DNA from 4 places in the Pseudoalteromonas sp. TP27 genome. Region 3 is predicted to be linked to each of the others. Evidence: predicted binding sites of a transcription regulator. Region 3 holds the regulator's gene; each other region holds the start of a gene.

What was found. The regulator sigma-54, encoded in region 3, starts transcription at its own class of promoters, with help from an activator protein. The targets are predictions, from matches to a motif close to GTTGGCACGNNNNTNGNNT.
Region 1: PX700_RS08230 (FlgO family outer membrane protein) is a predicted target of sigma-54. The motif match lies at 1,550-1,568, and genes of this name have one in related genera.
Region 2: PX700_RS20855 (amidase family protein) is a predicted target of sigma-54. The motif match lies at 1,458-1,476, and genes of this name have one in related genera.
Region 4: PX700_RS04190 (LiaF domain-containing protein) is a predicted target of sigma-54. The motif match lies at 2,000-2,018, and genes of this name have one in related genera.

Annotation. Positions count from the first base shown of each region.
Region 1 is NZ_JARDAK010000005.1:111,728-114,846, reverse strand. It holds gene PX700_RS08240 (FlgO family outer membrane protein) at 1-199, opposite strand, end outside; gene PX700_RS08235 (FlgO family outer membrane protein) at 208-909, opposite strand; gene PX700_RS08230 (FlgO family outer membrane protein) at 923-1,516, opposite strand; partial or broken gene PX700_RS08225 (SPOR domain-containing protein) at 2,253-2,932, opposite strand.
Region 2 is NZ_JARDAK010000034.1:7,989-11,107, reverse strand. It holds gene PX700_RS20865 (TetR/AcrR family transcriptional regulator) at 166-819, shown strand; gene PX700_RS20860 (putative 4-hydroxy-4-methyl-2-oxoglutarate aldolase) at 823-1,305, shown strand; gene PX700_RS20855 (amidase family protein) at 1,715-2,917, shown strand; gene PX700_RS20850 (gamma-glutamyltransferase family protein) at 2,914-3,119, shown strand, end outside.
Region 3 is NZ_JARDAK010000012.1:33,798-36,916, forward strand. It holds gene rapZ (RNase adapter RapZ) at 1-452, opposite strand, end outside; gene ptsN (PTS IIA-like nitrogen regulatory protein PtsN) at 472-924, opposite strand; gene hpf (ribosome hibernation promoting factor) at 929-1,216, opposite strand; gene PX700_RS14125 (RNA polymerase factor sigma-54) at 1,243-2,742, opposite strand; gene lptB (LPS export ABC transporter ATP-binding protein) at 2,812-3,119, opposite strand, start outside.
Region 4 is NZ_JARDAK010000002.1:409,014-412,132, reverse strand. It holds gene suhB (inositol-1-monophosphatase) at 1-577, opposite strand, end outside; gene PX700_RS04195 (VOC family protein) at 834-1,250, shown strand; gene PX700_RS04190 (LiaF domain-containing protein) at 1,289-1,951, opposite strand; gene PX700_RS04185 (BON domain-containing protein) at 2,280-2,846, shown strand; gene PX700_RS04180 (YqaE/Pmp3 family membrane protein) at 2,920-3,078, shown strand.

The sequences.
Region 1 (3,119 bases), on a different contig from region 3:
GCTGAGACGAGTCGTATTCACTTTGTGATTGTATTACTTGAGTGTTATAAACAGCATTAAGCTCATTATAACTACCGTTCACAGTGTAGTCGGTTCGCGAATCAGTATCTTCGTTATGCTCATTATTTTGTATCATTGAGCAGCCTGTTAATCCAATGAAAGTAATAAATCCAACGGTAGCATTTAGTTTATACGACATAATTAGCCTCACTTGCTCGCTTGTTTCAGCATTATTCCATCAGTGCGGTAATTACTATTAAGTGCATCAACAACTGACTGTGGGATAAAACCTTGTGCAGTGCCTACTACGGCTTTGCTTTGCAGTCCAATAATACGTGCGTTTACAAGAACTCCTCCTTGACTACTTACTAATGTGCCAGCGAGTACGTATTTAAAGTTTTGATCTTGGTTAAGCTCTAAATAATCTCGACTAAATACAAAGTCTCCTTCAGGTGTAACACGCATGTAGTCGGTTGTTTTAAAGTCAACAACAGGTATGCCAAAATTATGTAGCTCGTGCATGAAACTTTCAGCTATTTGATTTCCCAGTAAACTACTATCACTGTAGTCATCATCTAAAAATACAAAGCTTGAAACGGCTAATGGGGTTTTTGCGTTTACATATTGTAGGTTCTCAACCATGTCTTGCATTATTCCGCGTACATAATGGTTGATGTTTTTTCGCATTGGTGGAGTTGATTTTGCACGACTATTTTGTAAAACTAGCTTCGATTGAAATAAATTATCATTCGATACTGGTTCTGCAACACTGCGTTGATAGTTTGTCGATTGTGCTGTTTGGTTATCACTTCGAACCGAGGCTTCATTTGCACCTGTATTCATACCGTTTAGTATATGCGAACAGCCAAAGCCCAAAGGTAAGCAGAGGGTAATTAATAGATTTCTCATTTTGTGCTCCTGGTTAATATTCGCTGCGGTATAAATAACCGTCGCGTTGCTGTATTTTTTCATTAGCCCACATTACATTAATTGGGATCTCTGTACTGCCTGCAGACAAGATTTGTTTATTGTTAATATTTATCAAGCGTGCATTTACAATATAAGCGTGTTGCTGACGGGTTACCGTACCAGTAATAATCAAGTCAATATTCTGACGATCGCGCAATTTATTTAAATCACGACTAAGTATACTGTCGGCATTTTCTAATAAGTTTAAGTTATTCCCCAGTCTATACTCAACAATGTTATAGCCCAAAAGAGTCATTTGAGTTAAGAGGCTTTCTTGTATTTGTTGGCTTAAACCGGCACCTTGCTCTGACATTAGTTTTGAGTCGATCTTATCTGCAAGAAAAAAACTACTTACACCAATGCGCGCATTTCTGCTGAGCGGCCTTTGAAGGCTATTAAGCTGGGCTGTTAAATTATTAACGTAGTCGTTTACTGTATAAGGTGCCATAGCTGCTTTAGGAGCATTAGTACTGATACTCGGCTCTGGCTGAGGTATTAAACTACAAGCCGCTAGATTTACAAATAATATGGGCAATAACAGGCGCATAGTTGCCATCCTCTTTAAAATATACAAGGGTTAAAGCAATAATTATGCCTAAAGGACGCTAACTGTAAGGTTATTGAACGTAATAGCTAACAGCTTATGCTACTTGCTACTTTATTAGAGCTAAATAGTCACTTTTTACATCCATTTATGTTGATATAAATACCTAACTTTAATCGATAAAAAGTTATGCTATTAATCCTTACGGTTTCTACATTTATCTAAGTGGATGAGTGTAATGGCATAATTCTTTGATGTTTTCTCTTTTAATTCGACTGTTTTATTTTGCAATGTATTTTTAAGGCGATAATTTGCAAAGTAAATAATGCAGAGTGGTTTTTTAATATGCTTTTGTTATTGTCCATAGCATCATTAACACGACGATTCTGAACCTTATTTAATCATTTTAAATTTTGGCTCATTGCATTAATTTACTTTCAGGCTTAGGTGGCTATTCTATTTTGTTAAGAGCTTTGAAACTTGTCTGCAGAAATTTCCTGCTAGCCTAAATCAGACTTTTAATAAGAATAAATTGCGCAGTTATGTGATTCGTTTTAATTTTTTGAGATGAATTACATACTAATAAAATAAGTACAGCAGCTAGCACCATCGATTTTAAAATTATTACCTTCCCTCAAATGACGTTATTTTAGGAGTTTATATATCCCCCTCTAAACGTATTGAATTATGAAGGTCGTATATTAAGGATAAACAGATTTTAAGCTTACTTTTGTTTTAACTACAGCTTTACAGGCTTATCGGTGTAGTTACTATACAATCGAGTTTATACAGCTTGAATACGCCACAGTCTGCTTTGGCATTTTTAAAATTTTTATAAGAGCCAAGCTTTAACCTGTAAAAAATTTTGCCGTTTATTTTTACGGTTTCTACATTAGTCAATATTTTATCTCTAAACAACGGCGCAGCTTTAGTATTTAGCTCTTGCCATGCTTTAATCACTCTTTGCTCTGAGTCAACCGAAGCTACTTGCAAAGCAAATACATGTTTAGGTGTATTTAATTTTACCGCTTGTTTTTTATTACTGTAATTTTGTTTAACTTGTTGGCGTGATTTAACATTACGTGTGTTTCGTGGTGAGCGTACAGACTTGCTGCTATACCCTTGATTAGACTGCGCAATAGCTTTGCTGTTTATAATATCAATATGATTTACGAGGTAAGTTATTTCTTTTTCTAACCTTAAAATTCGCTCTATGCCTTCGCGTGCTTGTTGCCACTGCATTGTAGCATCTTTTAGCTGTGCAAGTTCAAGGGCTGTAATCGATACGTAATCAGGCGAGTTACTTTGAGGTTGCTCATCAATGGTTTTAATTTTTGGCGTAACACTACATGCAGTGCTAAATAAAAGCATTAGCGAGCAGAGTAAAAGCCTAGTGTAATTTTTTTCGTATATACACATGTATTAGTTGTCCTGAAAGCAGTATTTTTAGACTACATTTCAGTTAAACATTCTCACAAGAAAGCGTTTAACTTTATTTAGCTGTGAGCTATAAAACTTAGCTCTTAGTATGGCTATCAGTGCTTCGTAAAGCACTATATTCATACTCAGCATCTTCCTTGAGAATATTATTTCATAAAAAGTAAAT
Region 2 (3,119 bases), on a different contig from region 3:
TAAATAGCCCCTAGTTTGAACAAATTTTAATCCGCAAAGTTCAACAGACCCTAAAGTTAATAGCTTAAACCTCTCATTTGTTTTTAGCATTCACCCTTTTTAGTAATTGACCTTTTGGTCAGCAAAGCTACAATCAATCAATACGTTAAACACGCAAACTTTATAATGACCACACAAATAAAACCAAATAAAAAAGAAGTCACACGCGAGAAAAACCAAAAACTAATTTTAGATGCCGCCGAGCAATTGTTTTCGCAATTAGGTTACGACGGAGCAAGTATGAGCATGGTTGCTAAAGAAGCGCAGGTGCCAAAAGCTAATATTTTGTATTACTTTAAAAGTAAGGATGGTCTGTACGAGTCTGTGATTGACCGCATAATAGCTAATTGGAACTTAGGGCTCGATAACGTCACAATTAACGACGATCCAGCTACCGTGCTTTATAACTATATTAAAAGCAAAGTAATACTGGCCGTAAATCAGCCAATGCAATCTCGCTTATTTGCCAGTGAAATACTGCGCGGTGCACCCTATTTACAAAACTACTTTAGAACCAATACCCGCCCTTGGGTTAAACAAAAGGTTGATGTACTTCAAGCATGGATGGACGCTGATAAAATGGATAAGGTTGATCCCTACCATTTGCTTTTTACTATTTGGTCTACCACGCAATATTACGCCGACTTTCAGGCTGAAGTTTTACTCGTAATGAACAAATTAGAGTACGACGAAACCGATGTGGCACAAATTACGCAATCAATTGCCCACATAATTTTAAAAGGTATTGGTCTTAAAATACCTGAGCAAAGTGAGACTTAACCCATGACATCCTTTACTACACCCGATTTATTTGACGATCATCGTGATAACGTGCAAGTAGCAGACAGCGGCCTTTACCACTTTGGTAAAAAAACCACGTTTTATGGCAAAGTAGTTACCGTTACCTGCCCAGAAGACAACTCTTTTGCCGCCGATATATTGCATGAAAATGGTGAAGGTAAAGTATTGGTTATAAACGGGTTTGCGAGCAAACGCTTTGCATTTATAGGCGATATTATGGCTGAGCGTGCCCTAAATAATGGCTGGGAAGGCGTAATAATAAATGGCTGTTGCCGAGATATAGAAATACTCGCCACGATGAACTTACCTGTAATGGCGCTAGGCTCTACACCGCGTAGTACCTTAAAGCGCGGCTTTGGTGATAAAAACCAAGCAGTTACTATGCTTAGCACTACTATTGAACCTAACGATTGGGTTTACGCCGATATTAACGGTTTAATCATCAGTAAAACGCCCCTTATTTAGCACTCAAAACCATATAAATAAAGACCAACTTGGTGCATCTGCGCACCAAATTGGTTTGTTTTAGCTCATTTTAATCTCACTATTTTTATAGCCCACACTTACAAATCTCATACAACCCACTAAATCCTGACCAGTTGGACAGGATTTTAATTTATGGCATTCCTCTTGCTTAGTCTAAGCACTATAAAATCAAAACTACCGATTAAAAAGCGGAGCTTTAGCAATTGCATTAAATTAGTGATCTATTATAACGCGAAGAAAATGACGCAGTGAGTGCGCTATTTAATCCGATAAAATGATCATGTTTTTAATAAAATTGGTATTCATAATAATAATAACCAGCCCGCTTTTTAATCACTCTTAACTTAATAAGTAAGTACTTGGTCAGTTTTATAATAATGAGCTGCAAATGAGTGATAAAAAAAACAACAAAGGTATATTTTGCAATCACGGTCCTACCCTGTGGCAAACAAACCACTCTGGAGTGCTTGCAAACAATCGCTTAGCTGTAAAAGATGTATTTGCAGTAAAGGGCGAGCGTAACAGCGCAGGCAACCCACACTGGTTTAAAACAGCTAAACCGGCTCAAAATACGGCAAGCTCGGTTAATAAGCTCATGACCGCTGGTTGTAACTTTATAGGCTTTACCCATACTGACGAGCTGGCTTATAGCTTAGAGGGTAATAATATACATTATGGCGCTGCGCAAAATCCTAAATTAAAAGGGCATGCTTGCGGTGGTTCGAGTATGGGGTCTGCTGCTGCAGTTGCTGCTAACTTAGCTGATATTGGCTTAGGCACCGACACCGGCGGCTCAATTAGAATACCCGCCAGCTATTGTGGTTTATATGGCATAAGGCCAAGCCATAACGTGATTGAAAAAGACGGCCTAATACCGTTGGCTCCGCCTTTTGATACCATAGGTTGGCTTACCCAAAGCGCCGAGCTATTAAGCGATGTAGGTAATGTACTGCTACCAAATCAAGCTATTAATAACGTTGATACCTTAGTTATTTGCGAGCCGTTATTTGAACTCGTTGACCCTGTTTTACAAGCCCCACTTAAACAATTGCTTGAAAAAACCAAGCCTAATTTTAAGCACCATAAAGAATTTGAACTACCTAACAGCAGCTTATTAAATGAACTTGCTGATAGTTTTAGAGTACTGCAAGGGCGAGCAATCGCAAAAACGCATAAAGACTGGCTTCAATTGCCGGGGCAACTTCCCCAGTTTGCTCCAGCAATTGCGGCACGTTTTAATATGGCGCTTGCCCTAACTGTTCAAGAAGAACAAGAAGCACTAAAAGTACAAACCCAATGGCAAACACTAATAGCTAAAAACCTAAATACAAACAGCTGTTTATTTTTGCCAACCACCCCCACAACCGCACCTAAATTAGGCGCCGACACAAGCGCCTTACGCATGCAAATTATTACGCTTTCGGCAATTGCAGGGCTTAGTGGCTCAGCGCAAGTGCATTTACCGCTGGCTGATTTAGCAAATGATCATCCGTATGGTTTTTCATTAATGATGAGCCACGGTAACGATAAAAGCCTACTTGCTTGCGTTAAGCACCTAGCTGCACACTTTAAACAGGACACACCGGCATGACCACACACAACATTGCATTTACCGCGTCTCATTTTTCGGCCACTGAAGCGGGTATAAATATACTAAAACAAGGCGGTACAGCTACCGAGGCTATGGTAGCGGCTGCCGCTGCTATTAGCGTTGTATATCCACATATGAACTCAATTGGTGGCGACAGCTTTTGGCTTATCGATAACCCAAACCAAAAAACGCCTACCGCTAT
Region 3 (3,119 bases):
TTTTCACGAATAGATTCAGCGAGTTGATGAACGCTTAAATCAGTTGTGTCTATCATAAAGTCGGCGCGGGTGATTAATACATCAAGTAATTCTTTTTCTTTTTTGATGGCTAAATCCAGAGGCAGTGAATCTATTGATAATGGGTGTAATCTGCGTGTTTCAGAAAAGCGTTTGATCAATGTTTGATCGTCGCTGTCTAAATAAAATAATGTAGGTTTTGCAAAATCAGGTAGGTATTCAAGAATATCGTTAAATTCTTCCTGCTCTTTAGGAATGTTTCGAACGTCAATGCTGACAGCAATTCTATCGTAGCTATCAGATACACTGCGCACTAATGAAGGCAGTAGGTTTACTGGAATATTATCTACGCAATAATAACCTAAATCTTCTACAACGCGTAAAGCAACCGATTTCCCAGAACCAGAACGGCCGCTTATGATAATTAATTCCATTTATCACCCTTTAATAAAACTACGATTGATCAACAATAACTTGGTAAAGTTCAGCATCTGATTTTGCACAGCGTAACTGCTTACAAAAATCTTTGTTATTGAGTCTATCAGCAATGGTAGCTAGAGTCTTTAAGTGCTGCTGGTTATCTCCATCTGGTACGATGAGTGCGACGAAAATATCAACAGGGCGGTTATCTATAGCATCAAAATTAATTGGCGTTTCGCTAACGAGCACTAAAGCCAAAGGCTCTTCTGCACCGCTCATTCTTCCATGAGGAATCGCAATACCACGCCCTATACCTGTACTACCTAACTTCTCTCTGCTCATTAAAGCATTAAGAATGTCTTGTTGCGGTAGGTAGGGAAGTTTGTCATGAGCAAGTTCGCTAATAAACTCTAAAATTCTTTTTTTGCTATTAAAAAGGACCGCAGCTTTGCTGCAGTCCTGGCATATAAGTGAGCTTAATTTCATCATATTAGTGTCGAGCAAGCTTCTCTTTGTGTTTAATTACTTGGCGATCTAGCTTGTCGATCAACGAGTCAATGGCAGCATACATATCTTGATGTTCTGTAGAGGCAAAGAGTTCGGCGCCACTTACATGTATTGTCGCTTCTGCTTTTTGGTTTAGTTTTTCTACATCAAGAATGACATGAACATTATTAATATGATCAGAGTGTCTTTCTAGCTTCGCAAATTTAGTACTAATGTAGTCCCTTAGCGAATCGGTTAATTCTACGTGACGACCAGTTAAGTTTAGTTGCATAAGCATTACCCTCTTAGTTTAGCGTCTTAAATCAAACTTTTACGTTGATTTGACGGTGGAATAGCCAGAGATTCGCGATATTTTGCGATTGTACGTCTCGCTACTTTAATTCCTTGCTCAGCCAATATATCCGCTATTTTACTATCACTCAATGGTTTTGCTGAGTTTTCTGCTGCGATTAATTTTCTGATGAGCGCACGTATTGCTGTAGAAGAACATTCACCCCCATTTTCGGTGCTTACATGGCTTGAGAAAAAGTATTTAAGCTCAAATATGCCACGAGGTGTGTGCATATATTTTTGAGTTGTTACGCGCGAAATTGTTGATTCGTGCATTTCTACCATTTCAGCAACATCATTTAAAACCATCGGTTTCATAGCCTCAGGGCCGTGTTCAAAAAAGCCTTGTTGCTGCTTAACAATACAATTAGTTACTTTTAATAGTGTGTCATTTCTACTTTCTAAGCTTTTAATAAACCATTTAGCTTCTTGTAAATGTGAGCGAATAAACTGGCTATCACCACTTGATTTTACAGTGCGAGACATTGCCGCATATTGGCTATTAACACGAATTTTAGGCATGCTATCTGGGTTTAATTCAACAACCCAGCGGCCTTTAATTTTTTTAACTGACACATCAGGAATAACATACTCAGACTCTTCTCTTACAATAGTATCTGCAGGCTTAGGGCTAAGAGTATGTATTAATGTCATTACTTCTTTAAGCTCTTCTTCTTTGAGCTTAGTCTTCTTCATTAATGTACGATAGTCACGAGCAGCTAATAAATCAATATGCTCGGTTAAAATCATTTTAGTTTCATTAATGTAAGGTGTTTCTTTATCAAACTGGTTAAGCTGAATACATAAACACTCTTGTAAACTACGTGCAGCAATACCTACAGGATCAAACAGTTGGATGCGCTTTAATACAGCTTCAATTTCATCAAGTTCAACTTCGTTATCTTCTTCGTTTTCTTGATTAAAGCTTTCTAAAATCTCTTCGCAGCTTAGTGTTAAAATACCTGAATCATCAACGGCTTCTACGATAGCAATAGCAATAGCTTCATCGGTAGGACTAAATGGCGTTAATTGTAACTGCCACATTAAGTACTCGTGGAGCGTCTCTGTTGAGGCGCCTTGGTAGATTGACTCGTCTTCAGGCATTGGACCTGATGATGCTGCAGGAGCAGCACTCATGTACTCATCCCAGCTAACATCCATAGCCATGTCGTCACTTAGCGTGTCTTTTGCAAGTGCTTCACCACTATCTTGTTCGTATTCGCTTGGAGCATCGTCGGCCGATGCGCTAACAGTTATGTCATCGGTATCTGCTTTTTGCTCGTTTTTACCAGCAGCGTCTTCGGAATAGTCTGGTTCTTCAACCTCTAATAGCGGGTTGCTGTCGAGAGCTTCTTGTATTTCTTGCTGGAGATCCAATGTACTGAGTTGCAACAAACGAATAGCTTGTTGCAGCTGTGGAGTCATTGTAAGTTGCTGGCCCATGCGCAGCTGTAGTGATTGCCTCATGTATCTCTAACAATCCTTTTATGTTGTTATAATTAATACTAGCAGATGCTTAAAGACATGGCGTAAATGTTACAGCCTAAATTGCTCGCCTAAGTAAACATCGCGTACTGTTTTATCATTTAATACGTGTTCTGGAGTACCTGATGCAATCAGCTCCCCATGAGAAACAATGTAGGCTTTTTCACAAACATCAAGGGTTTCTCTTACGTTATGATCGGTAATTAATACACCAATCCCACGATTTTTGAGATGTTCTATTATTTTCTTTATATCTAATACCGAAATCGGGTCAACACCTGCAAATGGTTCATCCAATAATATAAATTTAGGATCGGCTGCCAGCGCACGTGCTATTTCCACGCGGCGACGTTCGCCAC
Region 4 (3,119 bases), on a different contig from region 3:
CCATATCTAAAGCAGAACAACCTGCACGACGAATGTCTGCAGTGTGTACAAACAATGCTTTAAACGCTTCAGTGTATGCATCCATGTGGTTTTTATTTTTGAAAGGGAAACCTGTAGCAAGTACAGTGCCCGCAAGAACCGTAGTTTTGCTAACACGTAGACGTTTGCTGTTTAATTGAGTGCCTTGACCGCGAGAAGCAGTGAAAAGCTCACCACGAATTGGATCATAAATAACAGCTTGGTCTAAACGACCTTTAACTTTAAGTGCGATAGAAACCGCGTAATGAGGGATGCCTTTGATGAAGTTAGTTGTTCCATCGATAGGATCTACAATCCATTGGTAATCATCATCCTTGCCTTTATGCTCACCTAATTCTTCACCAACAATAGAGTGAGTAGGGTAAGACTGTAAAATAGTGTCACGAATTACGGCTTCGGCTTCTTTATCAATGTTAGTTACTAAGTCGTTAGCGCCTTTTTGTTGCACTTCAACTTTTGATAAATCTTCACTTGCGCGAAGTAAAATTTTGCCTGCGTTGCGCGCAGCGCGAACCGCAATGTTTAACATTGGATGCATGGTATTACCTTTGGGTTGTAAAAGAACGTTTATATATTTCAGCCGGCGTATTTTAGCGACTTTTGACATAAAGTAAACAATAAACCCTAAATACTTATGTTTGTTTTTTATACAAGATTGAAAAGTGTATATATTTTTTCAAGATAATAATTAAGTCAATAGGCCCTAATTAAATCGAATTAATTTTAAATAACTCTTTACCTAAAGTTAGCTTGAGGTTTTATCGTGCTCCTAACTTAATTGATAGGACAACATTATGTATTTAGAGCACGTAAACTTAGTCGCGAGTGATATAGATAGTATGCTTACATTTTACCAAGCTGTATTTCCGCATTGGTCAGTCAGAAGTGAGGGTAGAGGCGATTGGCACGGAAAACCAAGACGCTGGGTACACTTTGGAGATGACACGCATTACATTGCGATAAGCGACCATGGTGAAGGTGAAAACAGAAACCTATCGGGCCATCAAGTTGGTTTTGCACACTTTGCTTATGTGACTAATAACTTAAATGAGGTAGTGATACGCTTAAATAAAGCGGGTTTTGGGATAAGTAAGCAAGGTAGTGAGAACCCGTTTAGAAAAAATGTTTACTTTATTGATCCCGCCGGGTTTGAGGTGGAATTTGTAGAGTATTTAAGTGATATACCAAGCGAGCGAAATAACGATTTATAACAGGTTAAGCACCGCAAAGAGCGGTGCTTAAGTAAGCTTTATGAACGATTATTTCCAGCGCCCAATTGTGTTTTTAGCTCATTAGCAAAACTCATAAACTTTTCTTTAATAGTCCGTTTTATTTTTATTTCGACAGAGCCCATTACTGCCTTTCCTTCAATATGAATAGTCGGGCCTTGGCGCTTGTTAAGTGATACCGATTTATTTTCAAGGCTGCTTAATATACAAAACATTTTGGACACTACGTTTACATGCTCTGGTACATATATTTCATCGCTACCAAAAATACAGTTAACGTGAATAGTTACATTTTGATGCGCAAAAATGGCATCGGTAAAATCTAGCACCACCGATCCCATAAAATTACTGAGGTAAATGTTTTTTGGCACGACCCACTGCCCGCTGCGCTCGTTAGAGCCTAAAATACTGCGTAGTGTAAAGTCATCATCACTGTTTTGTTGTGCACTATAGTGTGGAGAAAATTGCGACTGTTTTTCTGCTTTATATTGCTGGTCTGTATTAAGTGTTAAATCCTCTACTAAGGCTAAAAGAGCTTCGTTGTTAGATGCATCCATCGCGTCATCTAAACGTCTCTCAAATGCATCAACTGAAATAACCCCATGACTGTAATTATAAATTAATTGATCAATCACCTGTTCGCGTACTTGCTCTATTGGACGGTCTTCAACTTTTACAGACATGAGATATTCCTTATTATATTTACTATTGATACTTATCTTAATGTTTAATTGCAAACCGCGTACCAAATATAATTACTTTAATTATCAATTGGTTATTTTTTAATGGTGTTTTTTTCTTTGTTATATTAACGATAGATTAACCAAAAGAGCAATTATCTAGCTATTTTCACTATTTGAGAAAGTTTTACCGAGTAGCCTGTAAATAGTTACACAGCTATAGTTAAAGCTTTATCATAAAAACCACCCAAGCTATTGAATTTCAAGGATAAGTAAACTTGGCCTAAAGCTCGCATAAGTTAAAGTGTCTTTAATCAAAAGGAGAAAGATTATGAAAACATTTAACAAATCTATTATCGCAGCTTTAGTTCTTGGTACTACGGCTATGGGTGCCCAAGCAAACAGCTGGGAAAACGAAAGTAAAGATGCTTGGATTGATGGTAAGGCAGAAACAGTTCTTCTTATGAACACTAATCTAAACAACTTTGACATTAACACTGATGTAAAAAATGGCAAGGTAGTACTTACAGGTAAAGTTAATAGCGAGCTTGATAAAGAGCTAGCAGAAGAACTTGTACTTAGCCTAGATGGCGTATCTGATGTTGAAAACAGCCTTACCGTTGTTAAAAGCATGGACACAAAAGATAGAAACAAAGACATGATGGACGATGATGATAACGACCTAACGGACGCTAAAATCACCACTGTAATTACAACTCGCTTCCTGTTTGATTCAGAAGTTGGTGGTACAGACATCGATGTTGATACCGATAACGGTATAGTGACTCTTAATGGCTCAGTAGAGTCTGAAGCTGAAAAGCAGCTAGCAGTTAAAATTGCTAAAAATGCTGAAGATGTTCGTGACGTAGTTGATAAGTTATCTATTGTTGCTGAATAACACAGTTATAGTTAAGGCCCAGTAAAGCTGGGCTTTACCCCTTTCTAATGCTTAATTTAAATGGAGTTTAGTCATGGATATTATCCGTATAATATTTTCGGTTTTATTACCGCCAGTGGGTGTATTTTTGCAAGTTGGCTTAGGTATGCATTTTTGGTTAAATATTTTATTAACACTGCTAGGTTATTTCCCAGGGTTAATACATGCAATCTACATTATTGCGAAAAAATAATGACAAGATTATATATTGTGTAAGCCGACTACAGAGGTTTA